DNA from 3 places in the Streptococcus oriscaviae genome. Region 2 is predicted to be linked to each of the others. Evidence: predicted binding sites of a transcription regulator. Region 2 holds the regulator's gene; each other region holds the start of a gene.
What was found. The regulator NrdR, encoded in region 2, represses ribonucleotide reductase genes. The targets are predictions, from matches to a motif close to ACACNATATATNGTGT.
Positions count from the first base shown of each region.

Region 1: a site for NrdR is predicted at 3,825-3,840, ahead of nrdH (glutaredoxin-like protein NrdH). Genes of this name have one in related genera too.
Region 3: a site for NrdR is predicted at 3,747-3,762, ahead of nrdD (anaerobic ribonucleoside-triphosphate reductase). Genes of this name have one in related genera too.

Region 1 covers NZ_CP073084.1:548,493-559,326, reverse strand. The annotation lists gene nrdF (class 1b ribonucleoside-diphosphate reductase subunit beta) at 1-872, opposite strand, end outside; gene nrdE (class 1b ribonucleoside-diphosphate reductase subunit alpha) at 1,278-3,437, opposite strand; gene nrdH (glutaredoxin-like protein NrdH) at 3,505-3,726, opposite strand; gene acnA (aconitate hydratase AcnA) at 4,024-6,696, shown strand; gene INT76_RS02700 (citrate synthase) at 6,690-7,808, shown strand; gene icd (NADP-dependent isocitrate dehydrogenase) at 7,812-8,993, shown strand; gene INT76_RS02690 (phosphocarrier protein HPr) at 9,188-9,451, shown strand; gene ptsP (phosphoenolpyruvate--protein phosphotransferase) at 9,456-10,834, shown strand, end outside.
Region 2 covers NZ_CP073084.1:1,942,424-1,953,257, reverse strand. The annotation lists gene INT76_RS09795 (B3/B4 domain-containing protein) at 1-366, opposite strand, end outside; gene INT76_RS09790 (pilus expression-regulating Snf2 family helicase) at 507-3,614, opposite strand; gene INT76_RS09785 (hypothetical protein) at 3,811-4,131, opposite strand; gene der (ribosome biogenesis GTPase Der) at 4,296-5,606, opposite strand; gene INT76_RS09775 (nitroreductase family protein) at 5,623-6,336, opposite strand; gene dnaI (primosomal protein DnaI) at 6,333-7,229, opposite strand; gene INT76_RS09765 (replication initiation and membrane attachment family protein) at 7,226-8,389, opposite strand; gene nrdR (transcriptional regulator NrdR) at 8,393-8,866, opposite strand; gene INT76_RS09755 (hypothetical protein) at 8,960-10,492, opposite strand; gene INT76_RS09750 (AI-2E family transporter) at 10,650-10,834, opposite strand, start outside.
Region 3 covers NZ_CP073084.1:1,330,413-1,341,246, reverse strand. The annotation lists gene INT76_RS06905 (helix-turn-helix domain-containing protein) at 1-32, shown strand, start outside; gene INT76_RS06900 (bifunctional folylpolyglutamate synthase/dihydrofolate synthase) at 297-1,478, shown strand; gene INT76_RS06895 (hypothetical protein) at 1,531-1,926, shown strand; gene INT76_RS06890 (quinol oxidase) at 2,149-3,705, shown strand; gene nrdD (anaerobic ribonucleoside-triphosphate reductase) at 3,860-6,031, shown strand; gene INT76_RS11165 (hypothetical protein) at 6,132-6,266, shown strand; gene INT76_RS06880 (bifunctional metallophosphatase/5'-nucleotidase) at 6,270-7,616, shown strand; gene INT76_RS06875 (GNAT family N-acetyltransferase) at 7,618-8,121, shown strand; gene nrdG (anaerobic ribonucleoside-triphosphate reductase activating protein) at 8,114-8,710, shown strand; gene INT76_RS06865 (glycerophosphodiester phosphodiesterase) at 8,938-10,236, shown strand; partial or broken gene nrdG (anaerobic ribonucleoside-triphosphate reductase activating protein) at 10,277-10,684, shown strand; gene INT76_RS06855 (GNAT family N-acetyltransferase) at 10,681-10,834, shown strand, end outside.

The sequences.
Region 1 (10,834 bases), 800 kb from region 2:
TTAGATGTGCCAGTTGAGATACCGTTCATAACGATAGGGTTAACATCGTCTGCTGAGTCTGGAAAGAGTGGGTCTTGTCCGAGGTTCATCAGGGCTTTGTTGGCATTGTAGCGTAGGAAGGTTTTCACTTCCTCTGTCCAACCAACTCCGTCATAGAGAGACTCCGTATAGCCCTCTTCGTTTTCATAGAGTTGATAGAGGAGGTCGTACATCCAGTCGCGGAGTTTATCTTGTTCTTCTTCCGGCAACTCATTGAAGCCCAGCTGGAACTTGTAGCCGATGTAGGTACCGTGGACAGATTCGTCGCGGATAATCAGCTTGATAATTTCAGCGACGTTGGCCAGCTTGTTATTTCCAAGGTAGTAGAGTGGAGTAAAGAAACCAGAGTAGAAGAGGAAGGTTTCTAGGAAAACGCTAGCCACTTTCTTTTCAAGTGGTGTTCCTGTTTCATAGATTTCATTGATAATCTTTGCCTTCTTCTGCAAGTACTCATTGCTATTCGTCCAGTCGAAAATTTCCTCAATTTCAGACTTGGTATTCAAGGTTGAGAAAATAGAAGAATAGGATTTAGCGTGGACAGACTCCATGAATTGGATGTTGTTGTATACAGCTTCTTCGTGCGGTGTGCGAACATCGTTGCGCAGAGCTTGAACCCCTGTTTCAGATTGTAGGGTATCTAGGAGAGTTAGCCCACCGAAGACCTTGCCAACGAGGTCTTTTTCTTCAGCAGTCAATTTACGCCAGTCATCCAAGTCATTTGACAAAGGAATGCGCGTATCGAGCCAAAATTGCTCGGTCAACTTTTCCCAGGTTGACTTGTCAATAACATCTTCGATGGCGTTCCAGTTTATGGCTTTGTAGTAGGTTTCCATGTTTTTCTCTTTCTTCTTTCTCGAACTATCTACATTATTGTATCATATTTTCTTCTAAAAAACGCCCCAAGGACGTTCTCTGGATAGGTCGTAAGCCACTTAGGTACTGATATATAGTCAGTACCGTTCATTCATTAAATGCCTTAGCATCAATGAACGGTAGTGTTGTACGACACGCAGAAACTGAAGAAATTGCATCTTCAGTTTCGAAGTTAGTAAGGTAGCTAGCTAATCCGCCATTAGCGGTTAGCGTAGTTTAGCTAGTTGATTTATCAACAGCTAAACTTGCTACGTTGGAATTGAGTTCGGGCTAAGGACTTGGCAAAAAAGATAAATCCCTACGAGATGCAAGACATCTCTATGGTATTTCCTATTTTTGCTGTGTCCTTTTAACGCCCTTACATCTTAGATCACACAACTTTCACATTGGTTTGCACCGACTTCTTCGCCGTCATCGGTAAAGGTACGGATGTAGTAGATGGACTTGATTCCCTTGTTAAAGGCATAGTTGCGAAGGATAGAGAGGTCGCGCGTGGTTTGCTTGTTCTCTTTCTTCCATTCATAGATGCCTTTTGGAATGTCGCTACGCATAAAGAGGGTCAATGATAGGCCTTGGTCAACGTGTTCCGTTGCAGCAGCATAGACATCGATGACCTTGCGCATATCCATATCATAGGCGGATTTGTAGAAAGGAATGGTTTCTGTTGCCAAACCTGCAGCAGGATAGTAGATTTTACCGATTTTCTTTTCCTGACGTTCTTCAATCCGTTGGGTAATCGGGTGGATGGAAGCAGATACGTCGTTGATGTAGCTGATAGATCCGTTTGGTGCAACGGCCAGACGGTTTTGATGGTAGAGGCCGTCTGCCTGAACCTTTCTACGGAGGTCAGCCCAATCTTGACCGCTTGGAATAAAGATTCCTTCAAAGAGTTCTTTTACTCGAGCAGATTTTGGTTGGTAATCACCAGTTACATACTTGTCAAAGTAGGTTCCGTCTGCGTACTTCGATTTATCAAAATTATGGAAGGTAGCCTTGCGCTCGCGGGCGATATTGTTGGACTCAACCAAGGTCCAGTAGTTGAGGAGCATAAAGTAGATATTGGTAAATTCTACTGCATCTTTTGAACCGTAATCGATAAGATTTTGAGCCAGATAGCTATGGAGCCCCATGGCTCCAAGTCCGATAGAATGGGCTTGGCTGTTGCCGTTTTCGATAGAAGGAACAGCAGAAATGTGGGAGTGATCAGTGACAAAGGTCAAAGCGCGTGTCATAGCACGGACAGAGCGGCCAAAATCAGGTGATTTCATGAGGTTGACAATGTTGGTCGAACCAAGGTTACAAGACACGTCTGTTCCCAGAGTCAAGTATTCTTGTGAATCATTGAGTTCGCTCGGAGTTTGAACTTGAAGAATCTCAGAACAGAGGTTGGACATGATGATTTTGCCGTCAACTGGGTTGCTTCGGTTTGCTGTGTCGATATTGATAACATATGGGTAGCCGGATTCCTGCTGGAGCTTCGAAATCTCGGTTTCCAAGTCGCGAGCTTTGATTTTTGTCTTGCGAATATTTGGATTGGCTACCAATTCATCATACTTTTCAGTGATGTCCAGATAGCTGAATGGCACACCGTACTCCAATTCGATAGAGTAAGGGCTAAAGAGATACATATCTTCATTTTTACGCGCCAACTCGTAGAATTTATCAGGAATCGTAATACCCAGTGATAGGGTTTTTACACGCACTTTCTCGTCGGCATTTTCCTTCTTAGTAGAAAGAAAGGCGATGATGTCTGGGTGGAAGACATCGAGGTAAACAACCCCAGCCCCTTGACGTTGCCCCAATTGGTTGGAGTAGGAGAAGCTGTCCTCGAAAAGTTTCATAACAGGAACCACACCAGAAGCTGCTCCTTCGTAGCCCTTGATTGGTGCGCCGGCTTCTCGCAAGTTGCTGAGGGAAATGCCAACCCCACCACCGATACGGGACAATTGCAGAGCAGAGTTGATGGAACGGCCAATTGAGTTCATATCGTCTGTTACTTGGATGAGGAAGCAAGATACCAACTCACCGCGACGAGCACGGCCGGCATTGAGGAAGCTTGGAGTTGCAGGCTGGTAACGAAGATGAATCATTTCGTTCGCCAAATCCATAGCCAAGTCCTCATTGCCTTCAGCAAAGTATAAGGCGTTGAAAAGAACACGGTCTTCCATGCTTTCCAAGTAGTAGGCACCATCGTTGGTTTTCAAAGCGTACTGATTGTAGAACTTGTAGGCAGCCATGAAAGACTTAAATTGGAAATTTTGCTCCTTCAAAAAGTGAGCCAATTTTTCGATAAAGGCTGGGCTGTATTGTTCTAAGAATTCTTTTTCAAGGTAGTTTTCTTCTAATAAGTAGGCGATTTTTTCTGTAATGCTCTCAAACTGCTTTGTATTTGGAACAACATTTTCCTTAAAGAAGGCCTTGAGGGCTTCTTGATCCTTATGGAGTGGAATCTGTCCATTAACAGGGCGGTTGATCTCATTGTTAAGACGGAAATAAGACACATCTCCTAATTCTTTCAAACTCATATTAACTGTATCTTTCTATCGTAATAAGGTGGGTACAGACCCAGATGGTTTCTAGTAGACGAAAACCTTATGATACAAGGTTTTTTAATTTGGCTGGTTGGAAACCTGAGAAGGTTTCGGTTCCAGTTTCGATAACTGGAGCAGCTGAAAATCCAAGGTCTTTAACGTGTTGGATATATTCTGGTTCTTCGTCAAGGTTGATTTCTTTAAAGGCAACATTGTGTTGTTCTAAGAAACGCTTGGTCATTTTGCATTGGACACAGTTGTTTTTTGAGTAAACGGTTACCATAGTTTTCTCCTTAAATTTAATCACCAGTATAGAATACAATGAAAGGACAGAAAAGTCAACTTTTAAAGACTAAATATTGTGTCTGAATGGGACGTTAAACACCATATGTAGTATAAAACCTTGATGTCATGCGGTTTTGTTCAACTTGTTTTTTTTGTAGGGCTAATGCGGTCTTATTGTTGTGTCTGAAAAACAAATAAAACAATGTTATAAAATATAACACAAAGAGTCAGGAGTGGATTGTTTTATTATACAAAGCGCTGTATAATATTAGCAAAAACGATAGAGGTGGACTGAATGGGAAATCAATACAAAAACCAACTGCGTCTTTTAAATAAAGAATATGCCTATTTTGATATTGCCAGAGCTTGCCAAGATGAGGGAGTTTCTATTTATACACTTCCCTACACGATTCGGATTTTGCTTGAAAGTTTAATCCGGAAAGAAGATGGTGTTGATGTTACTAAATCTCACATTTTAAATCTAATTTCTTATCAAGCACAGTCTCCTCTCGGTGAGGTTCCCTTTAAACCTAGCCGGGTTATCTTACAGGATTTCACCGGAGTTCCGGTGGTGGTTGACTTGGCTTCTATGAGAGATGCGGTAGTCAAATACGGTGGGAATCCAGAGTTGATTAACCCTGAAATTCCTGTTGATCTGGTAATTGACCATAGCGTTCAAGTGGACTACTTCGGCAGCAGCGATGCCTTGAACAAAAATATTGAACTGGAATTTGAGCGCAATATGGAGCGCTATCAATTCCTTAAGTGGGCGGAGCAATCTTTTGAGAATTACCGAGCGGTTCCGCCTGCGACAGGGATTATTCATCAGGTGAATATCGAGTTTCTCAGTGATGTGGTGATTGAAAAGGATGGAGTGCTGTATCCGGATTCTATGTTTGGAACAGATAGCCATACTACGATGATCAATGGTATTGGCGTCTTAGGTTGGGGTGTCGGCGGAATCGAGGCTGAAGCGGCTATGTTAGGAGAAGCTTCGTATTTTCCGGTACCGGAAGTTATCGGTGTTCGGCTGACGGGGAGTTTGCCCAAGGTTGCTACTGCAACGGATTTAGCCCTCAAGGTCACTCAGGTCTTGCGTCAGGAAAATGTTGTCGGTAAGTTTGTGGAATTTTTTGGTTCAGGTTTGGAGTCCTTGAGTTTGGCGGATCGAGCAACGGTATCGAATATGGCGCCGGAATATGGCGCGACCTGTGGTTATTTTCCTATTGATCAGGAAACCTTGGAATATATGCGCCTGACCAACCGTTCGGATGAAACGATTGCCTTGACAGAGGCCTATGCAAAAGCCAATCACCTCTATTACGATAAGGATAGAATACCGACCTATACGAAGGTTGTTGAGATTGATCTGTCCGACATTGGGCCATCTATATCAGGTCCTAAGCGACCGCAAGATTTGATTGAACTGGCCCAAGCGAAAAATGAATTCCAAGCCAGTCTGGTTCGAGAAGTGGGAGTTCGCGGTTTTGGGCTAGGAGTCGACGAACTTCAAAAAACAGCGCAGGTGACCTTTTCGACAGGGGAAGAAACCATTCAAACAGGTCATGTAGCCATCGCTGCCATTACTTCCTGCACCAACACCTCAAACCCGTATGTTTTGCTAGCGGCTGGTCTGCTGGCTAAAAAAGCGGTTGAGAGAGGGTTGACAGTTACCAAAACGGTGAAAACCTCCCTTGCCCCAGGCTCTAAAGTGGTAACAGGCTATCTGCGAAATTCAGGTTTGCAGACTTATCTGGATACTCTAGGTTTCAACCTTGTTGGCTATGGTTGCACCACCTGCATAGGAAACTCTGGAGATTTGTTGCCAGAAGTAGCAGAAGCCATTCGCAAAGAAGATTTGCTGGTGTCGGCGGTCTTGTCTGGCAACCGAAACTTTGAAGGACGCATCAATCCGCTTGTGAAGGCCAATTTTCTAGCCAGCCCACCCTTGGTGGTAGCCTATGCGCTGGCTGGTACGACCAATATTGACTTGACCAGTCAACCTCTTGGTAAAGATACGGATGGCCAGCCGGTTTATCTAGCGGACATTATGCCTGACCGCGCAGAAGTGGACGCCTACATCGAGCGATTTGTAACCCGCGATCTTTTCGAGGAAGAGTACAAGCAGGTCTTCTCAGATAGTGAGGCCTGGAATGAGATTGCAACGGGACAGGAGAAAAATTACGCCTGGGATGAGGCATCCACCTATATTCAAAATCCACCCTACTTTGATGCTCTAGAAGAAGAATCTGCAATTAAACCATTGAAGGGGCTGGCGGTTCTTGCTAAGTTTGGTGATTCGGTGACAACCGACCATATTTCTCCGGCAGGGAACATTGCTCGGATTAGTCCTGCTGCTCAATACCTGATGGACAAAGGGATTGACTACATGGACTTCAATTCGTATGGTAGCCGTCGTGGCAATCACGAGGTAATGATGCGGGGAACATTTGCCAACATTCGTATAAAAAATGAATTGGCAGATGGTAAAATCGGGGGGTGGAGCTACTATAAAGGTGATATCCTCCCTATCTACGAGGTAGCTATGCGCTACAAAGAAGCTGGAATCGGTAGCCTAGTTATCGCAGGAAAAGACTATGGTATGGGCTCTAGCCGGGACTGGGCTGCCAAAGGAGCAAATCTTTTGGGGGTGAAAGCAGTGCTGGCAGAATCCTTTGAGCGGATTCATCGTTCCAATCTTGTGATGATGGGGGTTCTCCCGCTTCAGTTTATGGAAGGGCAGACGGCGGATAGTCTTGGTTTAACAGGTTTTGAAACCTATGACATTGACCTCCCTCACAATCCTCTAGTGGGACAGTTGGTCACAGTTAGAGCCTATTCTGAAACTGGAAACAAGGAGTTCCAAGCGATTCTGCGCTTTGATGCAGATGCGGATATTCGTTACTATCAGAACGGGGGAATCCTACCAATGGTTGTTAGGAAGAAATTAGGAGACTTAATATGTTAGATGCAATGGGTTTGAAAGATACGATTGCTTGTGATACACGTATTTGTGCAATCGAAAATGATGCCTTGTCTTATGCAGGCTACGACATGTCGGAGTTGATGGACAACAACGCTTCTTTTGAGGAGGTTATCTATCTCCTCTGGAATTTACACTTGCCTACTCAGGTTGAACTCAATCATTTTGAAAAAAGCTTGCGCTCAGAGTATGCGATTTCGGATGCAGTAGAGCAATGTATTTTGATTCAATCACGCAAACACCTACATCCGATGAGTGTCTTGCGTTCAACCGTATCACTCTTGGGAGTTTACAATGTTCATGCAGAAGAAAACACCCTGGAGGCACTCTATGATCAATCTATCCAAATCATGGCTAAAGTACCGACTATTATCGCGGCTTTTGCGCGACTGCGCCAAGGATTAACACCGATTGAACCTAGGGAAGATTTGGGATTTGCAGCCAATTTTCTTTATATGCTCAAGGGGCAAGAGCCGAGCGAGCTAGAAGTTAAAGCCTTCAACAGGGCTTTGGTTCTACACGCAGATCATGAGCTGAATGCCTCAACTTTTGCGGCGCGAGTAACAGCTTCAACCTTGGCTGACCTCTATTCCTGTGTGACCACGGCCATTGGTACCCTCAAGGGTTCGCTTCATGGTGGGGCAAACGAGCGCGTCTTCGATATGCTTTTAGCCATCCGTGAAAGCGGAGATACAGAGGCTTATTTGCAGCAGAAACTTGATTCCAAGGAAAAAATTATGGGCTTTGGCCACCGCGTTTACAAGACGGTTGACCCTAGGGAAAAATACCTGAAAGAAATGGCGAAAGATCTGACAGAAGGAGGAGAAGATGCGGATTTCTTTAGACTTTCAGAAGAAGTTGAAGACTTCATTCGCAATAAAAAAGGCTTGATACCCAATGTAGATTTTTACTCTGCGACAGTCTATCATGTCCTAGGTATTGACAGCGACATCTTTACCTTGATTTTCGCCATGAGTCGAATGGCAGGCTGGATTGCCCATGTGCAGGAGCAAAAGAAAAACAACAAGTTGATTCGTCCTCGTTCTCAATACAAAGGATTGACCAATCTCACATATATCCCGATAGGAAAGAGGTAAGTGATGTCAGAAAAAATTAGGATGATAAATGGACAATTGCAGGTTCCAGCTGAGCCAATCATTCCTTACATTGAAGGAGATGGTGTAGGTCAGGATATATGGAAGAGTACTCAGACCATAATCGATGCTGCGGTTGAAAAAGTGTATGCAGGAAAGCGTCGAATCAAATGGCAGGAAGTTTTGGCGGGTGAAAAAGCGTATGCGACAACAGGTACTTCGCTGCCAAAGGAAACATTAGAAACCATCAAAAGCCATCTAGTTGCCATCAAGGGTCCTCTTGGAACACCAGTTGGTGAGGGACATCGTTCGCTCAATGTGGCCCTGCGACAGGAACTTGACCTGTATGCCTGTGTACGCCCTATTCGTTATTTCAAAGGAGTACCCAGTCCTTTAAAAGAGCCTGAAAAGACAGATATGACCATCTTCAGGGAAAATACAGAGGATATTTATGCTGGCATTGAGTGGGAGATGGGAACAAGAGAGGTCAAGCAGGTCATTGACTTTTTAGAAAACACCATGCAGGTCAAAAAGATTCGTTTTCCACATAGCTCTAGCATAGGAATTAAGCCGATTTCCAAGGAAGGCAGCCAGCGCCTGATTCGGGCTGCAATTGACTACGCTTTGGAGAAAAATCTCAAACGCGTAACCCTTGTTCACAAGGGGAATATTCAAAAATTCACCGAAGGCGGTTTCCGAAAGTGGGGCTATGAACTGGCTGAACATGAATATGCGGATGCTCTACATGACGGCCGCTTGGAAATCAACGATATTATCGCAGATAATTTTCTTCAGCAGATCTTGCTGGCTCCTGAGAAGTTTGATGTGGTTGCTCTGACCAATTTAAATGGTGACTATGCTAGCGATGCGCTAGCAGCTCAGGTGGGTGGGATTGGGATTGCCCCAGGGGCCAATATCAACTACCAAACTGGCCATGCTGTCTTTGAAGCGACCCACGGAACTGCCCCTGATATTGCCGGTCAGAACAAGGCAAACCCATGTTCCTTGATTTTATCAGCTTGCATGATGTTAGACTATATCGGTTGGCAGGAAGTGTCAGCAGCCCTTATTACTGCTTTGGAGAAGACTATCCAATCAGGCCAGGTAACCGGCGATTTTGCCACAAGTATGGGAGTAGAAGCTCTAACCACCAGTCAATTTGCAAGAAAAATTCTTGAAAAATTGTAAAAGATGAAAAACAGATTTTCTGTTAAAAGCCTAGAGCCGCAAGCCTAGGCTTTATTTGAATGTCAAAGATAAAAGGGATTTTTGAAAGAGATACAAAAAATTCTTGAAAATGATTTCAAAAAATGATATAATCGTGGATGTAAGGGTTATCAAAAATGACCCGCAATTTTGAAAAAACAAAGGAGAATCCAACTATGGCTTCAAAAGATTTCCACATTGTGGCAGAAACAGGTATCCACGCACGTCCAGCAACTTTGCTTGTGCAAACAGCTAGCAAGTTCGCTTCAGATATCACTTTGAACTACAAGGACAAATCAGTAAACCTTAAGTCTATTATGGGTGTTATGAGTCTTGGTGTTGGTCAAGGTGCTGATGTAACCATCACTGCTGAAGGTGCAGATGCTGACGATGCAATCGCAGCAATCACTGAAACAATGGAAAAAGAAGGATTGGCGTAAGGATATGACAGAAATGCTTAAAGGAATTGCAGCATCTGATGGTGTTGCCGTTGCTAAGGCATATCTACTCGTTCAGCCGGATTTGTCATTTGAAACTGTGACAGTGGAAGATACAAATGCAGAAGAAGCTCGTTTGGATGCCGCTCTCGAAGCATCGCAGAACGAGCTTTCTGTTATCCGTGAAAATGCAGTAGCAAGCCTTGGTGAGGAAGCAGCAGCCGTATTTGATGCTCACTTAATGGTACTTGCTGACCCAGAAATGATCGGTCAGATTAAAGAAACAATTCGTGCAAAGAAAGCCAATGCAGAAACTGGTTTGACAGAAGTAACGGATATGTTTATTGCTATTTTTGAAGGCATGGAAGACAACCCTTACATGCAAGAACGTGCAGCAGACATCCGTGACGTAACCAAACGTGTCTTGGCACACTTGCTTGGCGTTCGTTTGCCAAACCCTGCTACCATCTCAGAAGAATCAATCGTTATTGCTCATGACTTGACACCTTCTGATACAGCACAATTGAACAAGAAGTATGTAAAAGCCTTTGTAACCAACATTGGCGGCCGTACTAGCCACTCTGCTATCATGGCCCGCACCCTTGAAATCGCTGCTGTACTTGGTACCAATAATATTACGGAAATCGTTAAAGATGGTGATGTCCTTGCTGTTAACGGTATCACAGGTGATGTGATTATCCACCCTACTGAAGAACAAATCGCAGAATTCAAGGCAGCTGGTGAAGCCTATGCGAAGCAAAAAGCTGAATGGGCGCTTTTGAAAGATGCTCAAACAGTAACAGCTGATGGCAAGCACTTTGAGTTGGCAGCCAACATCGGTACACCGAAGGACGTTGAAGGTGTAAACGATAATGGCGCTGAAGCGGTTGGTCTTTACCGTACAGAGTTCCTCTACATGGATTCTCAAGACTTCCCAACAGAAGATGAGCAGTATGAAGCTTACAAGGCAGTACTTGAAGGTATGAACGGTAAGCCAGTAGTGGTTCGTACCATGGACATCGGTGGAGATAAGGAACTTCCTTACTTTGACCTTCCACATGAAATGAACCCATTCCTTGGTTTCCGCGCCCTTCGTATCTCTATCTCTGAGACTGGTAACCAAATGTTCCGTACTCAGTTGCGTGCCCTTCTTCGCTCATCTGTACATGGTAAACTTCGTATCATGTTCCCAATGGTTGCCCTCTTGACGGAATTCCGTGCAGCAAAAGCAATCTTGGAAGAAGAAAAAGCTAAGCTCTTGGCTGAAGGCGTAGCGGTGGCTGATGATATCCAAGTGGGTATCATGATTGAAATCCCTGCTGCAGCAATGCTTGCGGACCAATTTGCTAAGGAAGTTGATTTCTTCTCAATTGGTACAAACGACCT
Region 2 (10,834 bases):
GATGTCTTCTGCACCAACAGGCAGGGCATAGCGAAGACTGGCAGCGTTGTAAATGTCTACTAGAGGATTGATACTTCTGACTGGATTGTTGCTGGTTGAGCGCTTGAGCAAGGCTTCAATACTGGAACGCGCCCCTTTTTTCGTTTTAAACTGCTGATAAGCCTTGCGATAGATTTGGATAACCTCATTTTCACTAAAAACATCTTCTGTCAGATGACCTTGCGCCAAAGGAATACTGTCTTCTAGCAATTGCACGACAGCTGCTGGCGACTCTGGGCTATTAACATAGTCCTTGAGCAACAGGACACCGATTTTAGCATCTGGAAAAAGATTCCAGAAGGACGAATCAACGATAAATTGGCTCATAGCTTTCTCCTTTTTGGTTAAAAACTGGCCCCTATCAGCGGGGTGCTAGTATGAAAGAACAAAATGAAACACGGAAACGACCTTAAGGAAGAACCTAACAGTTTCTCGTTATTTTATTCTACCGCGCAAGAACAGGTTTGTCAATTGACAGTTGGCTGAGCAATCCCCAAGATTTCGCGGATTTCTTGAACAGTCATGCTAGCTCGGCTTTCATTGCCATCTAAGACAGTCGTTACGAGATTTTTCTTGCTTTCCTGTAGGCTTTGAATTTTTTCCTCGATAGTTCCTCTGGTGATAAGACGGTAGCATTCCACTTTTTCCGTCTGGCCCATGCGGTGAGCTCTGCTGATGGCTTGGGCTTCAACGGCAGGATTCCACCAAAGGTCAACCAAAATAACCGTGTCCGCCCCGGTCAAATTGAGTCCAACACCACCGGCTTTAAGGGAAATGAGGAAGGCATCTCGACTGCCTGCGTTAAAGGCTTGGGTCATCTCTTGACGAGCGTTGGTCGGTGTTGAGCCTGTCAATTTGTAACTGGTCAAGCCTGCCGCTGCTACATCTTGTTCAATCAAATCCAACATGGTACGGAATTGAGAGAAGATAAGAACCCGATGTCCTCCTTCTTTAAGCTGATTTAAGAGCTCTCTCAAACTCTCCAGTTTTCCACTTTGACCTTGGTAGGCATCCATGAACAAACTCGGGGTATCACAAATCTGCCTTAAACGAGTAATGCCTGATAGAATTTCAATTTTCTTGCGGTTGATTTCTGCATCACTTGCCCCCAGAACACTGGTTTGCATTTGCTGGAGCTGGGCAAGGTAGATAGCTTTTTGTTCATCTGTCAATTCGTTGAGAACATTTACCTCTATTAGATCTGGCAACTCTAACAGGACTTCTTCCTTTCGACGTCTAAGGACAAAGGGTTTGATAATACGAGCCACTTCTTGAGCAGATAGTTTGGCAAAGTCGTTCTTAGATGGGAGAAGACCAGGAAGGACAATCTGAAAGATGGACCAGAGTTCGGCCAGATGGTTTTCAATCGGTGTACCCGACAGGGCAAAACAAGCTCCTACCTCAAATTCTCTCAACTGCTGCGCAATCTTCGTTTGAGCATTTTTCATAACCTGAGCTTCATCCAAAATCAGGTAATCATAATGTTTGCTGCGATACAGTTCTGCATCCTGACGGAAGGATGGGTAGCTGGTAACAAGAATTTGATGATCTTCTTGTATGATGCTTGTCCGTTTTTCCTTAGAACCATAGACCACAGCCATGTCCAGATGAGGGGTGAATTTTTTACATTCTTCCTGCCAGTTGTAAATAAGACTAGACGGTGCAAGAATCAATACCCTCGATTTACTGTCCAAGCGCCCCGACAAAAAAGCCAAGCTCTGCAAGGTTTTTCCCAGTCCCATATCATCTGCTAAAATACCTCCGAAACCATAGTAGTCCAACATGGATAACCAGCGAATCCCTTGTAGCTGGTAATCGCGCAAGTCTGTTTGGACAGTGAGGGGAGGCAAGGAAAACTCTTCTGGATGAGCCAAATCATATGCGAGCCGTTGAAAATCTTCTGAGTAAGAAACGGACTTTTCTCCGGCAAGTGCTTGATTCAACTGGAAAGAAGCAAATCTATCCAAGCTCAACTGCCCCTCCTGATTAAATCGAGCCCGAAGATCTAAGAGGGTTCGGCTAATGCGCATGCTGTCTTCATCAAATACAAAGATGCGGCCTGACTGACTGGTATAATAACTTTCTTCGTTGAGAAGGGCCTGCAAAGCCAAGCTAATCTCCTCCGAGTCAATTCCCTGAAAATCAAAAGAAATGTCCAACAGAGAGCCCTGACTTGCCACTGACAGGTGGGGGCTTGCGGTAACAAATAAGTTCTCCACTTCTGGCGCCAACTCAACCTGCCCCATGCTGCGAAAGCGAGGTAAATCTTGAGTGAAAAACGCATACCAGTCCGCCTGATGCAAACCAGAGCGAGTTGCCTTAAAATCTCCTGCAAAGCCAACTTCCTTCATTAGATGGTAGACAGCCTCTAAATGTCGATAGTGCAGGGCGAAGGGAAGGTAAGCCAAATCCTCTTTCTTTTCTACTCTGGCTCTCGAAAATTCAAGAGAAAGGGCCAGTGATAAATCGCCGGCTTCTGTCAGGCTAAATCGAAATCGAGGCTTGAAATCCTCAATCAAGAAACGCTTGGGCGCTGTCACTTTACCGATAGTCTGCAAATCCAAGAGGCTTGCTGCCAAACGGTCTTGGTCTTGAAAATCAACCTGCACTTTTTTTAGTCCAGACTCAGTTGGTACCAATTCTCCAATAACCTCTAAGAGGCGTTCTTGTCTGCGATCCACGACATAAAGGTTGTGGTCTTTGAGAAAATACCGACCATTAAAAAGACTGCGACAAGGAACTTCTTCAATCACCAGCTCGATGACTCGGGTATCTACCCGAACGTGAAACTCAAAGAGACCCACTTCCGCTGTCAGAGGCTGAAGAATCAAGTCCTTGTAAGTCTGCATATCATAGGACACTTGAAACGAATGCAGCTCTTTGAATAAGTCAAGCCCTTCTTCAAAGTAGGCCAAAGGCAAGCGGAGATGACGGCCAAAATGGGGTAACACATCCGAATCTAGGGATGGTTTTTCAGGTACAAGCCGAAAGAGAAACTCCAAAAGCTCCTGACTGGCTGCGTCAAAATTGTCAAAATTGACAACCTCATAGTAGTTTTTACCAATTTGGTAATACTCGCTTTTTTTAACCAGCTTTAAAAAGGCCCCGATGTCACGGATGATGTAGGAACGATCATCCGGCAGCCGTCTGATTTTCAAGGTCCAATCAATATTGCTGTCAAAGGGCAGAAGCTGCCCTTCAACCGATAGTTGGTAGCGAAGCCCTGCTGCTGTATCAGGACTGAGCAAATCATCTAAAAAAAGTCCCCCAAAATAGGTTCGTCTAGTCACTTCCTGATGAATGGCCCCCTCATCCTGTAAGGTCTGAACCAGTTCTATCCCTTTGGCATCATTTTTCAAAAAATACTCAGTGGCTGCCAAGTGCTGGCAATAGCCTTTCTGTCCAAATAGAGGGCAAGAACAATCTAAAGCTTCATCCTCTATGGCATAACAAAACGTTGCCTCTCCTATCTTGAGATAGAGTCGGCGGTCTTCCACCTTCTCTACTTGTAGCTGTCCTCTATCGTAGAGGTCAATCCCTTCCTGGCGAATCCGCCCTGGCATCAATCTACCCATACTATCTCCTTAATCTTATCTCTCCATTATAGCATAATCCTAGTGAGAAAAAAAGATTTTCGCCTAAAAACTTATAGGTGTTCCTGCTCGGTTTAGTAGCTCTTGGCATGCTCCAAAAATAGGGAGGATACTGAAGCCTTACCCTTTCAAAAAAACAAAAAATAGTAGGTTTTGCTCTCAGACAAAATCCTACTTTTTACTGATGTTCTGAATCAATCGGTTTATAATAACGTGTCAGGCGCCACATTTTCCTAATCAGACTTCCTGTCTTCCAAAGCCAAAAGAGAACAACGGGCAACAGAAAGAAGGTCACAAGCACCGTAGACTGAGACTTCATTTTCAAGAAAGCAATAACAGAGAATACAAGCACAAAAACAAGCAGAGCAAGCATTAAAAGATTGATGAAAATCCCTAACCAACCAAGCCAATAGCGCAGCCCAAAAGGAGGAACCTTCTTTTCATCAAAATCAGCCAGCCCTGTCAAATATTCAACAATCAGTTCACCTATACATTCCATCCCGAACCTCTTATAATCCCTACGAACACTGGCAAACACAGCCTACTCAAATCAGTTCCAGACCGTGATGACGGCTCCAAGTCTTATTTTAGCAGTCTTTTACTTGTTTACAAAGAAAAGGAGGTGGATAACCACTATCTCCTCCTTAGAACCCAAATCCGGCTCTATTTCCGTTTTCTGGCAATCAAATGAATCGGTGTTCCTTCAAAGACAAAGGCCTTGCGGATTTGATTTTCCAAGAAACGCATGTAAGAAAAGTGCATGAGTTCTTCTTCATTGACAAAGACCACAAAGGTCGGTGGCTTGGTTGCGACCTGAGTAGCGTAGAAGATTTTGAGTCGCTTGCCCTTGTCCGTTGGAGTTGGATTGATGGCGATGGCATCCATGATGACGTCATTGAGAACGGCTGATGGTATGCGGGTATTCTGACTCTCGCTAATAGTCTTAATCATTTCTGGCAACTTGTGAAGGCGTTGTTTGGTCAAGGCGGACACAAAGATAATCGGTGCATAAGACAGGTACTGGAACTGGTCACGAATATCATCTTCCCATTTTTTCATGGTGTGGTTGTCTTTTTCCAGAGTATCCCACTTATTGACCACGATGATAATCCCTTTTCCTGCTTCATGGGCAAATCCAGCAATCCGCTTGTCGTACTCACGAATGCCTTCTTCGGCATTGATGACCATCAAAACGACATCAGAGCGATCAATAGCCCGCATGGCCCGCATGACAGAGTATTTCTCTGTATTTTCATAGACCTTACCGGACTTGCGCATCCCTGCCGTATCGATCATAGTAAATTCTTGACCGGTACTGTCGGTAAAGTGGGTATCGATGGCATCACGGGTCGTTCCTGCAACCGGAGAGGCAATCACGCGCTCCTCCCCCAAAATAGCATTGATAAGACTGGACTTGCCGACATTAGGGCGACCGATTAAACTGAACTTGATGAGGTCAGGATTTTCCTTAGCTTCCGCTGTCGGCAGGTTGTCTACAATGGCATCAAGGACATCCCCCGTTCCAATACCATGGACTGAAGACACCGGGTAGGGATCTCCTAGACCCAGTGAATAGAAATCATAGATGTCGTTGCGCATCTCAGGATTGTCCACCTTGTTGACCACCAAAATGACCGGTTTATTGGTCTTGTAGAGGATGCGGGAAACGTACTCATCGGCATCCGTTACTCCTTCTTTGCCAGATACGACAAAGACGATGACGTCTGCTTCATCCATGGCGATTTCAGCCTGGTGCTTGATCTGTTCCATGAATGGGGCATCTACATCATCGATTCCTCCCGTATCAATAAGTGAAAACTTGCGGTTAAGCCATTCACCTGTCGCATAAATGCGGTCGCGGGTCACCCCTTCCACATCTTCGACAATCGAAATCCGCTCACCTGCAATACGATTAAATAGGGTTGATTTTCCAACGTTGGGACGGCCAACGATGGCAATAGTTGGTAGAGCCATACTACTCTCTTTCTAATTACAATAATTGATGTTCTTCCAGCAAAGCCTTGGTTTCAGGCTGCTCTGGCTGGCTAAATTGTGCAACCATGCGCTGGGACCATTTTTCCGTTTGACGACTGCCTGCGTAGTCTGTTTGAACTTGGTCGTAAGCCTGAATGGCCTCAGGCCCTTGTTCTTGATAAACTTCTGAAAATACGACAGCTTTCTCAGCCAAGCGTGGCTTAACAGGATGTTGCTCTGCTGGTTTTCCCAAGGCGATACAAAAGATCGGATAGGTGTAGGCTGGCAACTGGAAAAGTTCTGCTACGGGCCTTGCTTTATGGCGAATCATGCCGATAAAAACACCCCCATAGCCCAAACTTTCTGCCGCAAGCAGGGCATTCTGTCCAGCTAAAGCCGCATCCACAGATGAAATCAGGAGATTTTCCACTCCCTTGGCATCAAAAGGCATCTCGTGGAGCTGTGCTGCCTTGCTGGCACGATTATGATCGCCAACAAAGACAAGAATGGCCTGAGCCTGCAAAATGGCAGGTTGGGAAACCAAGTCATAAAGAGCCTGTTTTTTCTCCTCGGACTGGACCAGGATAATCGAATAGGACTGGAAATTCTTCCAGCTTGAAGCTGCACGTCCTGCACTGATAATAGCTTTCAACTCATCATCTGAAATGGGTTGGTCGGTAAAACGGCGAACCGAGGTGTGCGCAAGCATCAAATCAATTGTTTCGTTCATCGGCGGTTCACTCCTTGCAAATGAATCTCAGTGGCTAAGAAACGAATTCTTTCCATGACCCGCTTGGCCTGCCAGGTTTCATCACCTGTCCGACCTGCCGCAAAGTGGCGCTCCAAATCGGCAAAAGAGAAATTGGAGGTAAAGAAGGTCGGCAGGTTTTCCTGCATCCGGTATTGGAGAATGACCTGCAAGACATCGTCTCGAACCCACGGACTGTGCTGTTCTGCCCCAATATCATCTAAAACCAAGACTTCCGCGGTCTTAATCTGGTCTATTTTTTCCTTGACGGAAGCATCCTTAATGGCATTTTTAATGTCCACAACAAAGGTTGGGTAGTGCAGCATGGTCGTAGATAGTTGACGAGCAATAGAAAGACGGTGGGCCAAATAGGCCATCAGATAGCTCTTCCCTATCCCAAAATTACCATAGAGGTAAAGCCCTTTGTTATTGTGCCCGACTTGTTCTACAAAATCATCCAAGGCCTTGTAGACTTCAAAGCGATAGTCATCATCAAAATCCAAGTCATCGATGGTCACCTGACGGAGAGAGGCGGGCAGGTTAATCAATTGGATGCGATTTTTTATAGTTTCTAATCTGCGGTGCTCAACCAGCTCTGCGGTTTCCAGATAGGACACGTCCGCATAGCCTTGATTCATGACAAGAACCGGTTGGTAGCCAACTGCGATATAGGAGGCATCCTTAGATAAAAATTTATCTCGCTGGCTAACAAATTCAAAGAATTTGGAAATGGAGCGGTTGATTTCATCCTGATTGAGCCCCTCTTGACGAATGAAGGCCGCAACATCCTCGTCTGCCAGTATTTCCTGATAGACTTCCTGATAAGACTTCCGACTCTTGTGACCTTGGGTCAACTTGTCTTGAACGGATTTCATGAGCCACCTCCTTTGTTTTCATTGGCTAACATTTGACGCCGAAGAGCATCCATCTTGGCTTTTCCTTCGGCACTGGTTTTCGTTTTGACTTCTTTTTTGCTCCATTCTGGAACATTGCTGACAGCTTCCTGAGCAGGTTTTTGGAGCTTACTGCTTGTTCGCTGTTCTCTGAGATAAAGAATGGCTGCTTCTGCGCTGGCAATTCCCTTATAAGAAAAATCATTGGCTAACTTGAGAGCATACTTTTCATTGAGATTGGCCGAGTCTAGCTTGTTGAGACTGTAAAGAACCAAGACATTGATGACTTCATCTAAAAGCCCCAGAACCGCCATATCTTTCAAACATTTGCGCTCCGAGGCAGTCACTGCCGCCTTGCGACTTTCCTTGAGAAAGGCTAGAAATTCAAGGGCTGTCATGGCCTTACTTTCCCGAGCCAGAGCAGCTTCTCGCTCCGTCAAACTTCCTTTCGGAGCTTGGTGATACCCTTGGATTTTTTGGGCCAGGCGCTTGGTTGAAATCATTTGGTCAAGAGCTGTTTCCTTGGCCTTCTGATAGAGTTCCAACCAGTTCCAGCCTTCTTGTTCGGCCAGATATTCCAAGGCAATCATATCATCGGTTTCCTGCTGAAAACGCAGTTTATCCCGAGCCATCATGGATTTGAAAGCTTGCCAGTCCAAGCCACTGGTTGCTGAACCTTGCACTTGCACCTCCACTTTCCCTTCAATCGTGAAGACATCTGAGAAGCGTTTGGTGATGTTTTGCTCTTGATTCGGTCGCAACAGTCTGAGCTGTTCCAGAGCAGACTCCCCAATCTTCTTGGTCAATAGTTGGCGATACAGAGGCTTATGCAAAAAGGCCTGAGTAGACAAAGGCGGCTTGATGAGAAGACCGTAGGCACCATCCATCTGGTAGCGCTCCAACAAATCCACGGCTTCAAGCACATCTAAAGTCCGCTCAAGACGGGGCATACCAAAGTCTAAGTGGTTGAGAATGCGGCTAAATTTATAACGGCCCTGTCCATAATCCACAAATGCATGGAGGTAATGGTAGAGTGCAAAGCCATCCAAACCGATAATCGGCTGGTAACATTGACTCAAGCTAGACCAGTCTGCTGTAAAAGGGGTGGTTCTCACATAACAATAGAGATCGTTTGGTTTCATCTACTAATCCTGTCTTCTGTGTCTGCTGCCCTTGGTAATTTGTTTGAGCAAATTTTCCAACTCACCTACGTCCTTGAAGGAGCGGTAAACGGAGGCAAAACGAACATAGGTAATTTCATCCAGCTCAGCTAGTTCTTCCATAACCAGATTGCCAATCACATCGCTTTCAATTTCACTGTCACTCTGTGCGCGAACCTGCTGCTCAATGCGGTTGACCACTTCCTCGATTTCCGCGCTGGTTACAGGGCGTTTTTGGGCAGAACGGATGATGCCGTTAAAGATTTTCTCGCGGGAAAATTGTTCGCGGGTGCCATCCTTCTTGACAACGACTAGGGTTTTTTCTTCTACTCGCTCATAGGTTGTAAACCGATGGCCGCATTGTTCACATTCTCTGCGACGGCGAATGGTGTTGCCGTCTTCTGCTTGGCGACTATCCACAACACTTGATTTCAAACTATTACATTTTGGGCAACGCATACTCTTTCTCCATTATCTCATTATCACTTCATTGTATCATATTTTGCAAGAGAATAAAAGAAAGCAAGAAGCAAAGGCTCCTTGCTGAGCAAACTATGAGGAAGTTTTCTCTTTTCTGCTCTGCCATTTTTCCCAAAAAATCACATAGGCTGCTGCTGCAAAGGGAATCAGAAGGTAGACATGAGGAGAAACATATTGGCTCTTGGTTTCCCACAAAAGGTGGAAGACCAGCCCGCCTGCTAAAAAGAGGTAGGGGTAGAGGTGAATAACCTCCTCTTCTTTTGGTTTCCTGAGCCAGAGGAAGAGGGCAGCTCCTCCGTAGATTAGCATCAGAACCGGATGGAACCACTGGTACAGAAGGATATAGGAGTTCCCTCCCTGATAGAGATCCTTGAGAAGGTCCGTCCTATGCGGTTGCATCCGCCATTTACTAGGGCCCGAAAAGATGGACTCAAAACTAGCTTCTGTCCAGGTGGTTAGCAGCTTGATCCGGAAAAAATCTAGGGCATAGAGTGGATCCTTGGCAAAGACGGCCAGCCTTTCTGCAAGACTGGTTTTGGCCGCCGCTTCGATGGCAGCATAATCTCCGTCTGTTTCCTTGTAAATATCGCGGACATAATAATTGTACCAGCCGGGTTGGCGGATGTCGTTTGGAACATCCTGTAAGCCCATGGCCAACCAAGAAATCTTGGGCATTCCTTGCAAATCTTGGCCGCTGACCGAGCTATAATAGGCTGTTGTTGCCTTGTTCAGACCAAAAGCTAAACTGATGATAGCCAGAAGGAGCAAGAGGTGCTGCTTGATTCCTTTTTTTAGAAATTCTAGGCAGAGAATCAGTGCTACTGCTACCAGAAGGATGATGTAGTTATTGCGAATCCAGTAGGATACAACCAAGAAAATGGTCGCCCAAGCCGCATCTCTCACCCTCTGTTTGTGCAGGTAATCTACCAGAAAGAGCAGACCGAAGCTGGCAAAGAAGAGCCCAAAAATCAGACCATAGACAAACAGGATATTAAAGAGCTGCGGCAAAAAAGCAAAGGAGAGCAACAAGGTATAGCGACTGATAGACCGATTGGCAAACAAGCGGTCGGCAAGCTGCCAACTAGCCCAGTTAATCCCAAGAACCATAGCCAGATTGAGAACAAAAAACACCGTAGCATTTGGTATGGGGATGATGGTCAGAACCAAGCGCTCAAAACTAACCAATCCGAGTTGATGGGGATAACGATAGAGATAGCCTCCCACCTCTAAACTCTGATAATCTCCTGCATTCATCTCCACAGCCGAACGAAATACAGCCGCAGCGTCATAGCGGGTCACATCTGTTGTGAAGAAAATCAAGCCGAGTCCAGCCAGCAAATAGAGCAAGCAGCCTGCTATAAAAATCTGCCGATTGCTAAAACGCTTTAGCCAACCTCGACTCAGGTAAGTCACCGCAAGCAGTCCAATCAACACCAAGAAGGACCAAACAGTATTGGGCAACACATCAGCCCACTCTCCCTTGGGCAGCCTCAAAACGGTCTGAACAACCACCGTGCACAAAAAGAGAAGACCAAACAAGAACCGGCCTCCATAACCTATCAAGCCCTGCAAGGCAGCAGCAACTGTCACTCCGATTTTTCTCACAAGTTCACCATTCCTTCTTCCGCCCAAGAACAGCCAAACTAGCGGGCAGAATCTAGTATATACTGTCCAGTATAACACACTTGGAAAGGAGAAACCAGAAGAAGGCAGGCATCCCCACTTCTGCATCCAAAAAACCTGCACTGGGCAGGTTTTTTAGCTATTCTTCAATGACAATCTGTTTGTCCTTGAGGCGGATATTGACCCACTCTCGAACAAGGCGGTAGATGACCGCAAAGATTGGAGTGAAAAAGACCATCCCCAAAAGACCAAAGAGGTTTCCGCCGATAAGGGCTGCAGATAAGGTAAAGAGGGTCGGCAAACCAACAGACTGTCCTACAACCC
Region 3 (10,834 bases), 610 kb from region 2:
TGAAAGAGTCTTGGAAATTAGATAATGAGTAAAAGATGACATTTTTGTCCTGTTAGATACTCTTCTTTTGGTATAAACTAGGTTTATCAAAACAAAAGGAGATTATCATGTTTAACTTTTTTGGAAAATTTATTATTTTTGGAGAAGACTGGAGTAAGTGGTTGGGTCAATAGCCCACCACTTTTCTCTTTACTTTTCTAGTGGGTTCTTGTTAAGATAGAAGGAGTTTTGGAGGTGAGAGTGTGCAGTTAGAGGAGTGGTTGGAGTCCAAGCAGGGGCAGGTATTCCAGTATAAGATGGAGAAGATTCGGTATGCTCTGGATTTACTGGGGAACCCTGAGGGGAACTTGCCGATTATTCATGTGGCGGGAACGAATGGCAAGGGGTCTACCATTGCTTTTATGAATCAATTATTGCAATCGCAAGGGCTGAGGGTTGGCACCTTTGTTTCGCCTCACATGGTCAGCGTTCATGACCGAATCTGTATCAATAACCAGCCAATAGCAGATGAACACTATCGCCAGTTGTTAGAGCAGATCCTTGATTTGGAGCAAGAAGTAGCAAGGGTCTACGAGCCTTTTCGCTATTTTGAAGTCATGGTTCTCATGATGTTTCTCTACTTTAAAGATAAGGCCTTGGATGTTGTTTTACTAGAAGTTGGGATTGGTGGCCTACTCGATACTACCAATGTGGTAGACCCTTTGGTCAGTGTCATTAGCACAGTAGGGATGGACCATCAGGATTTGCTTGGCTCTTCCTTAGGGGAAATAGCAGAGCAGAAAGCGGGAATTATCAAGCCCAAACGACCGGTCGTTCTAGGGCCAGTAAGGCCTGAAGTTCTAGAAATTTGTCAAAGAAAAGCTGAGCAAGCAGGGGCGCCACTTTATCGTTCGGGATGGGAATTTCAATTAGAAGAAGGACGTTTTGAGAATGGGAGTTTAGCATTGGACGCTTTGGAACTGGGATTAGCAGGCCGTCACCAGGAAGAAAATGCGGCGGTTGCCTTGCAGGCTTTTTGGCTCTTTATGCAAGCAAGCGAACGAGAGATTGACCGCGAAAAGGCCAAGCAGGCTCTAGCCCAAACACGCTGGGCAGGCCGGCTGGAGCAGGTCAGTCAACGACCCACTATTTTTCTAGATGGCGCCCACAATGTTCCCGCTGTTGAGCGTCTGGTAGCCCATATCCAAAACCAAAGAGAGCAAGACGTGACCATTCTTTTCTCAGCTCTCAAACGCAAGGATTTTAAAGAAATGTTGGAGCTTATCCAACGAGAGCTACCCAAGGCGAATCTACTGTTGACAAGTTTTGCCTACGATGGCGCCATTTCTGATGAGGACGGATTGGCAGGAAGTACCTATGTAGCAGATTATCAGGCTTTTCTGAAAGAATGGCGCAAGAAAGGTGTCGGTAGCCTCTACATTACAGGATCGCTCTATTTTATTTCCCAAGTTCGCAGGCTATTTGAGCATAAATATTGACGGTTCTTGGGGAACTAGGGTATGATAGGGGAAAACATATCTGGAGGCTCTCATGAAAAAAATTTTTACCCTAGCTATTCTCTTGGCTGGCTCCGTATTTCTTATCGCTTGCGACAGCGACGATGACCAAACGGTTGCCTCCAGCCAGACTCAAACAAGCCAATCGTCTAGCACAACGGTTGCTTCAACCGTAGAGGTGACAACTGAGTTGGATGGTACCTATGTGTTTAAGGGAGTAGAAGAAACTAAGACGTTGACCATTCAAAACGGAACTGGCACCATGGATACTCTGGATGTAGATGGCGAAACAGAAACAGAGGCAGTGACGGTGGACGGAGCCAATAAGGTTCTGATTGTCGGAGATGACCGCAAATCATATAATCTGGAAGGAAGCAACCTAACACTGACAGAAACAGACGGTGAAGTGAAGGTCTTTACCAAACAATAATTAGAACTAGGGACGGAAGAATTTTTCTTCCGTTTTTTTGCGAATAAGTAGGTATGGATAAGCTGAAAGAACTAAAACAGGCTATTGATGCCTTTTATCAAAAAGAAAGACATACTTTTCGAGAGCTGGAGCGTTACGCTAAGTTGCAAGGAATACTGAACAGGAAATGACAGATTGCTCTCTTTTTGATATAATAAGCTAGATTATAGCAAGGAGCGCAAGATGACAGAAAGAGAAGCAGACTACAAGCAAACAGAACAGTATTCACGCAAAAGACGTAGTGGAGCAAGACGCAGACAGGAAGGTGTGCCATTTAACGAGGATTTTAAGCAGCAGCTCCTTCCAACGCGGCTTGGGCCAGCTCTTTTTTGGAGTGTTTTGCTCAGTCTTTTGAGTGTGGGTAATCCTTTTTTGACCAGTTTTGCGACAAACATTCAATCTCAAAATCTTTATGCGGGATTTGCCATGCAGGCGGGTCAGAGTCCATACGGGGATTTCTTTGGAACCAACGGCGTACTCTACTACCTGATTGCCTTTGTGGGCTCTTTCCTTGGTAGCTCTATTGGGCTAGCAATTCTTCAGTTTGTGGCGTTGTTGATTGCGGGTGTTTTCTTCTACAAAATTGTAGCTTATTTCAGCCAATCTCAGGAAACAGCAAGCAATTTCAGTCACTGGTTTTATCTCTTTATTCTGGCGCTGAATTTTGGAGGACTTTATGCTAGTATTTTTGCCCTGCCTTTCCTCTTGACCAGTATTTGGTTCTTGATTCGCTACTTTGAGAAGGCAGTGAAGGACGAAGCCTTTATCCTCTACGGAATTGATGCGGCACTGGTCTTTTTGATTGATCCAAAGAGTGCGGTCTTGTGGTTGGTTGCCTTTCTCGTTCTTCTTGTTTACAATGCTCAGCACCGTCAGATGGCACGCGGTTTTTATCAGTTACTGGCATCGCTCTTTGGATTTTTGTTGATCGTCTACTCTGTCGGTTACTATACCTTTGTGGAGCAAATTTTGGGGATGGCTATTCAACAGACCTTCTTCTACAATATCCGTCTCAACTTTGGTTACGAAGGAATCCTCTGGACAGCAGGTCTCGTTCTAGGAGTGTTGGTTGTTACTGGTTTTTTGAAGCATATTCTGATGACAATTGCCTCTCTTGGACAAAAACAACACACCTATATCAAGGTTGTAGTCTTACTGGGTTTTCTGGTGCAGACAATCTTTATCATTGGGAATCCAAACTTTGACCTCAATCAGCTGACTGTCCTCTTTCCTTACGGTTTTGTGATGGCTGTTGCACACATGAAAGTTCAACCGAGTGAGTCAGAGGAGCTAGAGGACATGGAAGGTGAGGAACCTCCAGTTGTTAGCTACTTAAAAACCAGTCTTTTCCTGCCAATTCTGGCTTGTCTGGTCATTCCAATTCAGCCAATCTATACCTACTTCCTACAAGCAGACGTACATCAGGAGCGTAGCCAAATCGCCCAATACATCCGGGAAAATTCAGAAGCTACGGATACCATCTATGCTTGGGATGATAGTGCGCAGGTCTATCTGCAGAGTGAACGGTTGGCTGCTGCGACCATTATTACAGCAGAGCCTTATCTCAATACAGAGGAGAATCAAACATCTGTAACCTATGATTTAAACAAAAATCAGGCTTCGTACATTGTCGTGCGAAATGGTCTGGTTATGCTAGAGGCGGTCAAGGCTAACTTAGAAGCCAATTACAGCAAGGTGGATCTGGGGACTAGTCAGTTGAGCCTTTATCAGAAAAATTGATGAAAACGATTGTGGAAACAATCATTTTTCTTTGTTTAGAATTACTATATATAGTGTTTAAAAATAAAAAAATGATTTTTTTATACTAGATATTGATTTTTTGGATGTGAAGTGATACACTATATAGAGCGACAAGTACGAGGAGGTTGGAGCAATGGGTGCTACAAATACTGTTTTGAAAGAGTTGGATATTACCGTTTTGAAACGGGATGGCCGTAGTGTGGCCTTTGATCAGGAGAAGATTTTTGCGGCCTTAGGGCGGGCCAATCAGGAGCTGCAACATCCTATTTCACAACCTGCTTTAGCGGGAATTCGTGATGCTGTTTTGGCGGAGATTGCTCGTCGCTTCAGTCAGGACATTCAAATTTATGAAATTCAAAATATAGTGGAACAGGAGTTGCTCAAGGCTCACCAGTACGAGTTGGCAGAGAAGTATATCCAGTACCGCACCCAGTGTGATTTTCGTCGCCATCAGGCCATGGATATTAACTTTGAAATTCATAAATTGTTAAGCAAGGATCAGGCGGTGGTCAACGAGAATGCGAATAAGGACTCAGATGTTTTCAATACCCAACGGGATTTGACTGCTGGGATTGTGGGCAAGTCCATCGGACTCAAACTTTTGCCACCGCACGTTGCTAATGCCCATCAGAAGGGTGATATTCACTACCACGATCTGGATTATAGTCCCTACACTCCGATGACCAACTGCTGTCTGATTGATTTCAAAGGGATGTTGTCAGAGGGCTTTAAGATTGGAAATGCTGAAGTAGAGAGCCCTAAGTCTATTCAGACGGCGACGGCTCAGATTTCGCAAATCATTGCCAATGTGGCTTCCAGTCAGTACGGGGGATGTTCGGCCGATCGAATTGACGAGGTGCTGGCGCCTTATGCAGAGCTCAACTATCAGAAGCATCTCAAGGATGCACAGGAGTGGGTTGTTGAGGGTAAGCGAGAAGAGTATGCGCGTGCGAAGACCCAGAAAGATATTTACGATGCCATGCAGTCTTTGGAATACGAAATCAATACTCTTTTCACTTCCAATGGACAAACGCCTTTTACATCGCTTGGTTTTGGTCTAGGCAGTTCGTGGTTTGAACGTGAAATTCAAAAAGCTATCCTCAATATTCGTATCAAGGGGCTGGGAAGTGAAGAACGAACAGCAATTTTTCCAAAACTGATTTTCACAGTCAAACGCGGGCTTAATTTGGAGCCGGATTCGCCTAACTATGACATCAAACAACTGGCTCTGGAATGCGCCACTAAGCGGATGTATCCAGATATGTTGTCCTATGATAAGATTATTGACTTAACAGGTTCCTTCAAGGTGCCGATGGGCTGCCGCTCCTTCCTTCAAGGTTGGAAAGATGAAAACGGACAGGATGTAACTTCTGGACGGATGAATTTGGGAGTGGTAACAGTCAATTTGCCGCGTATCGCACTGGAGTCGGCCGGTGATATGGCCAAGTTCTGGGAAATTTTTGATGAGCGGATGGCGATCGCTAAGGATGCTCTGGTTTACCGTGTTGAGCGGGTCAAGGAAGCGACGCCTGCAAATGCCCCAATTCTTTACCAGTATGGAGCTTTCGGGAAGCGGCTGAATAAGATGGATGAGGTGGATGAGGTCTTTAAAAATCGTAGAGCCACCATTTCTCTGGGCTATATTGGACTGTATGAGGTCGCAACGGTTTTCTTCGGTGGACAGTGGGAGAATAATCCGCAAGCCAAGGACTTTACGGTTGAAATCATCAAGCGAATGAAGGAGCTGACGGCGGCGTGGGCAGATGAATATGGCTACCATTTCTCTGTTTACTCGACACCGTCTGAGAGTTTGACAGACCGTTTCTGCCGCATGGATACAGAGAAGTTTGGTATCGTCAAGGATATTACGGACAAACAGTATTACACGAACAGCTTCCACTATGATGTTCGGAAAAATCCAACACCGTTTGAAAAATTGGATTTTGAGAAGATTTATCCAGAAGTTGGGGCTAGTGGTGGATTTATTCACTACTGTGAATACCCTGTTCTTCAACAGAATCCAAAGGCTCTTGAGGCGGTTTGGGATTATGCTTACGACCGTGTTGGTTACTTGGGTACCAACACGCCGATTGACCATTGTTTTGCCTGTGGTTTTGATGGAGATTTTGAACCGACCGAGCGCGGTTTCAAGTGTCCGAACTGCGGCAATAGCGATCCCAAGACAGTGGATGTGGTCAAGCGGACTTGTGGTTACTTAGGGAATCCACAGGCGCGTCCGATGGTCAATGGTCGTCACAAGGAGATTGCTGCCCGTGTGAAACACATGAATGGCTCGGGCTTGTAAATGAACAGACTAGCTTCCACAGTCAGTTTACTGGCTGTGGAAACTTTTTCAGACTAAATAAGCAGCTAGCTCTGCTTTGCTACAAAAGAAAGAGGAAAAAATGGGGAAATACCAATTAGATGACAAGGGGAAGGCTTTAGTGGAGCGCTATCACGAGAAGCATTCCACTGTGAAGCAGGACAAGAAGGCGCGTGTGCGGGAATTGCTCAAGCAAGTAAAAAACAAGAAGAAATAATCGATGGATTTTACAGATATTAGCATTCTTCATACCAATGACCTGCATTCCTACATAAAGAATTTTCCGAAAAAGGCCCAGCTCATCGCGGATATTCGGGCCGGCAATGAGAAAAAAGGTATTCAGACCTTTGTTTTTGACAGCGGTGATTTATTTTCGGGAAATATTTTTTTCAACATGTACCGAGGCGTTAAGGAAATTGAGTTGATGAATCAGATTGGTTGCCAGGCCATGACCTTGGGCAATCACGAGTTTGATCACGGGGATGAACTGCTTAGCCGCTTGAACGATTTTGCGGCCTTTCCAGTTGTGTCGTCCAATCTGCGTTACCGTGATGGAGAAGCGGTTGATGAACTGGTGCCGCTGGAGGATGTTTTGGAGTTTACTATGGCTGAAAAAACACTCTATGTTTTGGGGTTGACCACCTTAGAAACTCAGGAAGTCGCCTCGCCGACAGACAATATTCTCTTTGAAGATCCCCGACAGGCTCTACGGAGGCAGGTTGACCAGATTGTGAGCAAGAACCCTCAAGCCCACATAGTTTTGCTCAGTCATCTAGGCTACGATGAAGATCTGGACTTGGCAAAGGAATTTCCAGAAGTTAATGTGATTTTAGGTGGGCATACCCATACGATTTTAAAAAAACCTAGTCAAGTGGGCAGAGTCAGCATTTGCCAGACAGGGCAATATGGTCGTTTTGTAGGCCATCTGTCCTTGCGGTGTTATGCAGATGGGCGGCATGAGGTGTTGGCTTATGACTTGATTGAGATGGAGAAATTGACCGGAGAAGACAAGGCGGTTAAGGCCATTATCGACCAGATGAAGTCGGAACGGGACGCAGCTTTTTCCAAACCAATCGCGGTTCTTCCGCATGCGCTAGATGGAGAGCGCGACAGTATTCGTCAAGGCGTGTCCAGTCTCGCTCCTGTCGTCTGTCAGGCCCTTTTTGAGCGGGCCGGCCAGGTGGGCTTGCAGGCAGACGGTGCGGTCATCAACGGTTTTGGTATTCGTGCCTCTTTGTCTGCAGGACCAATCTACTATTCGGATCTGGTCAAGGTTTTGCCCTTTTCTAAGCGCGTGCTGCTGGTTTCTATCAAGGGCAGCGATTTGGTAGCTAGTCTAAAGACAGGTCTTTATCCGCAGCTGTGGGGCATTTCCCCAGACGGTGAAGATTTTGTTGTCAATGGCAGAGCTGTTGAGGCGGACAAGAACTATCAGATTGTAACCAATTCCTTTGTCTGGAGTGGCAAGGATAATTATGATGATTTCCACCAGGCAGAAATTGTACAGGATTTAGGCTTGGATAGTGACGTCATCAGTGAATTTTTCAGAAGACAGTTTGGAGGCTAGGATGGAATTAAGAAGACCAACTTTGGCAGACAAGGCAACTATTCTCGATATGATTGCGGAGTTTGAACGAGAAGAAAGCGCCATGGATGGGGGAATTTACTCTAAGGGCATGGATTATGAGGCCTGGCTTGAAATGAATTTAGCTAGCGAAATCAGTCTTTCTTTGCCTGAGGGGCGCGTGCCGGCTATTCAGTTTGTTTCTTTTGATGAGAAGGGACAGGCAATTGGTTTTCTTAACCTTCGACTACGGCTCAATGAGTTTCTCTTGCGAGTTGGTGGCCATATTGGTTACTCTATTCGACCTAGCCAACGCGGGAAGGGCTATGCCAAGGAGCAGTTGCGATTGGGACTGCAGGAAGCTAAGGCCAAAAATATCCACCGTGTGTTGGTGACCTGTAAGGAGACCAATACAGCTAGCAGACGGGTGATTCTTTCTTGTGGCGGTCAGAAGGAAACCACGGTGTCAGGTATTGAAAGTTATTGGATAGAGGTACATCATGAATAACCCAAAACCCCAAGAATGGAAAAGTGAGGAACTGAGTCAGGGGCGTATTATTGACTATAAACCCTTTAACTTCATTGATGGTGAAGGAGTCCGCAATTCTCTCTATGTCAGCGGCTGTATGTTTCACTGCGAGGGTTGCTATAATGTTGCTACATGGTCTTTCAAGGCTGGGATTCCCTATACGGCGGAGTTGGAAGAGCGCATCATGAAGGACTTGGCCCAGCCCTATGTGCAGGGCTTGACCCTACTGGGAGGGGAGCCCTTCCTCAATACAGGTATTTTGATTCCTTTGGTTAAGCGGATTCGCAAGGAACTCCCGGATAAGGATATTTGGTCTTGGACGGGTTATACTTGGGAAGAGATGATGCTGGAAACACCGGATAAACTGGAGTTACTCAGTTATGTAGACATTTTGGTCGATGGACGCTATGATCGCACCAAGCGCAATTTGATGCTGCAATTTCGTGGCTCGTCCAATCAGCGCATCATCGATGTCCAACAATCTCTCGCTAAAGGTGAGGTGGTCATTTGGGCCAAGCTGAACGATGGCAAACAAGCCTATGAACAGATGGAGAGAGATGAACGATAATATCATTACAGATAAAAGAACAGGCTAAAATCAGAGGTGTGTGAACTTTGGTTTTAGCCTTTTACTGTCCGATCTTTTTGTTCGTTTTCTCAAGCTTGTGGTTGAAAAGGAAAAGATCTCCTGAAAAATAGTGGTTTACATTTACATGAAAAAATGGTGTAATAGTGGTAACTCATTTGCTCGGTGAAGCAAGAAACTGTTTTGAATGAAAGATGTGGGGATAGAAAATGGGAAAACGAATTATCGGTTGTTTGTTGTTGGTAGTTGCGATTGCGGGCTTGTTTATCCGCCATACGATGCTTTCCACCATGACCACTCTTAAAAAAGAACAGGAGAAGTTTCAGCAGCAGTTGACAACAACTCAAGACGATATTCAAGCTTTGGCTGGAGAAATTAGCAAGGAAAATCAGACGATAGCGGATTTAACCACTCAGGAATCACGCTTGATAGAGGAGAAAACCAGTTTGGAAGGAAAGATTCTCTATCCTGTTATGGTTTCTCACAGGGGTTACAACGATATTGCGCCTGAGGAAAGTGAGATTTCCTACAAAAAGGCGGTGGAAGATGGCTTTACCCATCTGGAAGGGGATATTCACCTGACCTTAGACGGAGTGGCGGTTCTGCACCACGACGAAACGATTAACCGTATCGCGCGGAATCCGGATGGTTCTCGTTTGGCCAGAACGCTGAAAATATCAGAGCATACTTACGAGGAGTTGCGGCAGTATGATTACGGTATTTACAAGGGAGCGGAGTATCGTGGAACAGAGCTATTGACCTTTGATCGTTTTATCGCCTTGGCTAAGGAGTTGGGTGTTGAAATGCTTCATGTTGAGTTGAAGCAGGATTTGAATGCAGACCAAAAAAAGGCTCTCTACGAGATTACACAGAAGTACGGTATGGCAGAGAAGACAGGTTGGGCTACCTTTTATTGGGAGGAGTTTGCAGATTTTGACTTATTTGCTCCTGAAGCACAGTTGGAGGTACTAGCGGGCACATTTAGGCCGAATTTGATAGAAACCCTTCAAGCCCTTTCCAATGGGAAGCGAAAAATCATTGCTTCAGTAGGGCCAGGTGTTTCTGCGGATAATATTGTGAGCATCACAGCCGCAGGTTTTGATGTCTATGTCTGGACTGTGGATAAGGCCAGTGATTTGGCTTACTATGGAAATTTGGCTATCAAGGCAGTCATCACTAACAAATCCAGCAGTTTGGAAGATTTATTAAAAGCGGAGCCTCGAGCGCGTATGCAGGTGGTGACATCAGAGTTGCAACAAGTAACCACTTCAAGGAGTACAGCGCAAGCCACGGTCTATACCCTTCAGGTCAAACAATTCAAACAAAACAAACGTGCCGATGACTTTAAGGATAAGATTGCCACCAGAAAGGCAGACATCAAACAGATGAAGCAGCACATCCAAGTCATCCTCTGGGCATCTGGAGCCGGCGCTGCACTAGGGCTTCTCTTATTTAGCCTATCCTTCCTCAAGAAAAAAGAGAAAGCGAACGAAGAAAGTGTGAGTTAAAGGCGTGTAAAAGTATTCAAGGGGCAGCCGCCCCTTTTGTAACGTTGCCACCTGGTCCTTCAAGGCCGGCATTCCCTACACCAGGGAGCTGGAAGACCGCATTTTAGCAGATCTGGCCCGGCCCTATGTGCAGGGTCTAACCCTCTTGGGCGGAGAGCCCTTTCTCAATACAGGGACCGTCCTCCCCCTCGTCAAGCGAGTTCGGACGGAATTGCCAGACAAGGATATTTGGTCCTGGACAGGCTATACATGGGAAGAATTGATGTTGGAAACGCCAGACAAGCTGGAGTTGCTCAGCCAGTTGGACATTCTCGTAGATGGTCGCTATGACAACAGCAAACGCAATCTTATGTTGCAGTTCCGAGGCTCTTCCAACCAACGCATTATTGATGTGCAACAGTCCCTCAAACAAGGACAGGTGGTTATTTGGGAAAGGTTAGAGAAATGACAAAACGGAATTTTCTATTTTCGTCAACAGAAGATTTGATTGCTAAGCAGGCTCAATCTATCAAAGAGTTGTTTGATAGAGAATATAGAGATGACTACGGAGAGTGGAATTTGAAGCAGCCCTATGGCTACGCGCCGCAAGACTATCATT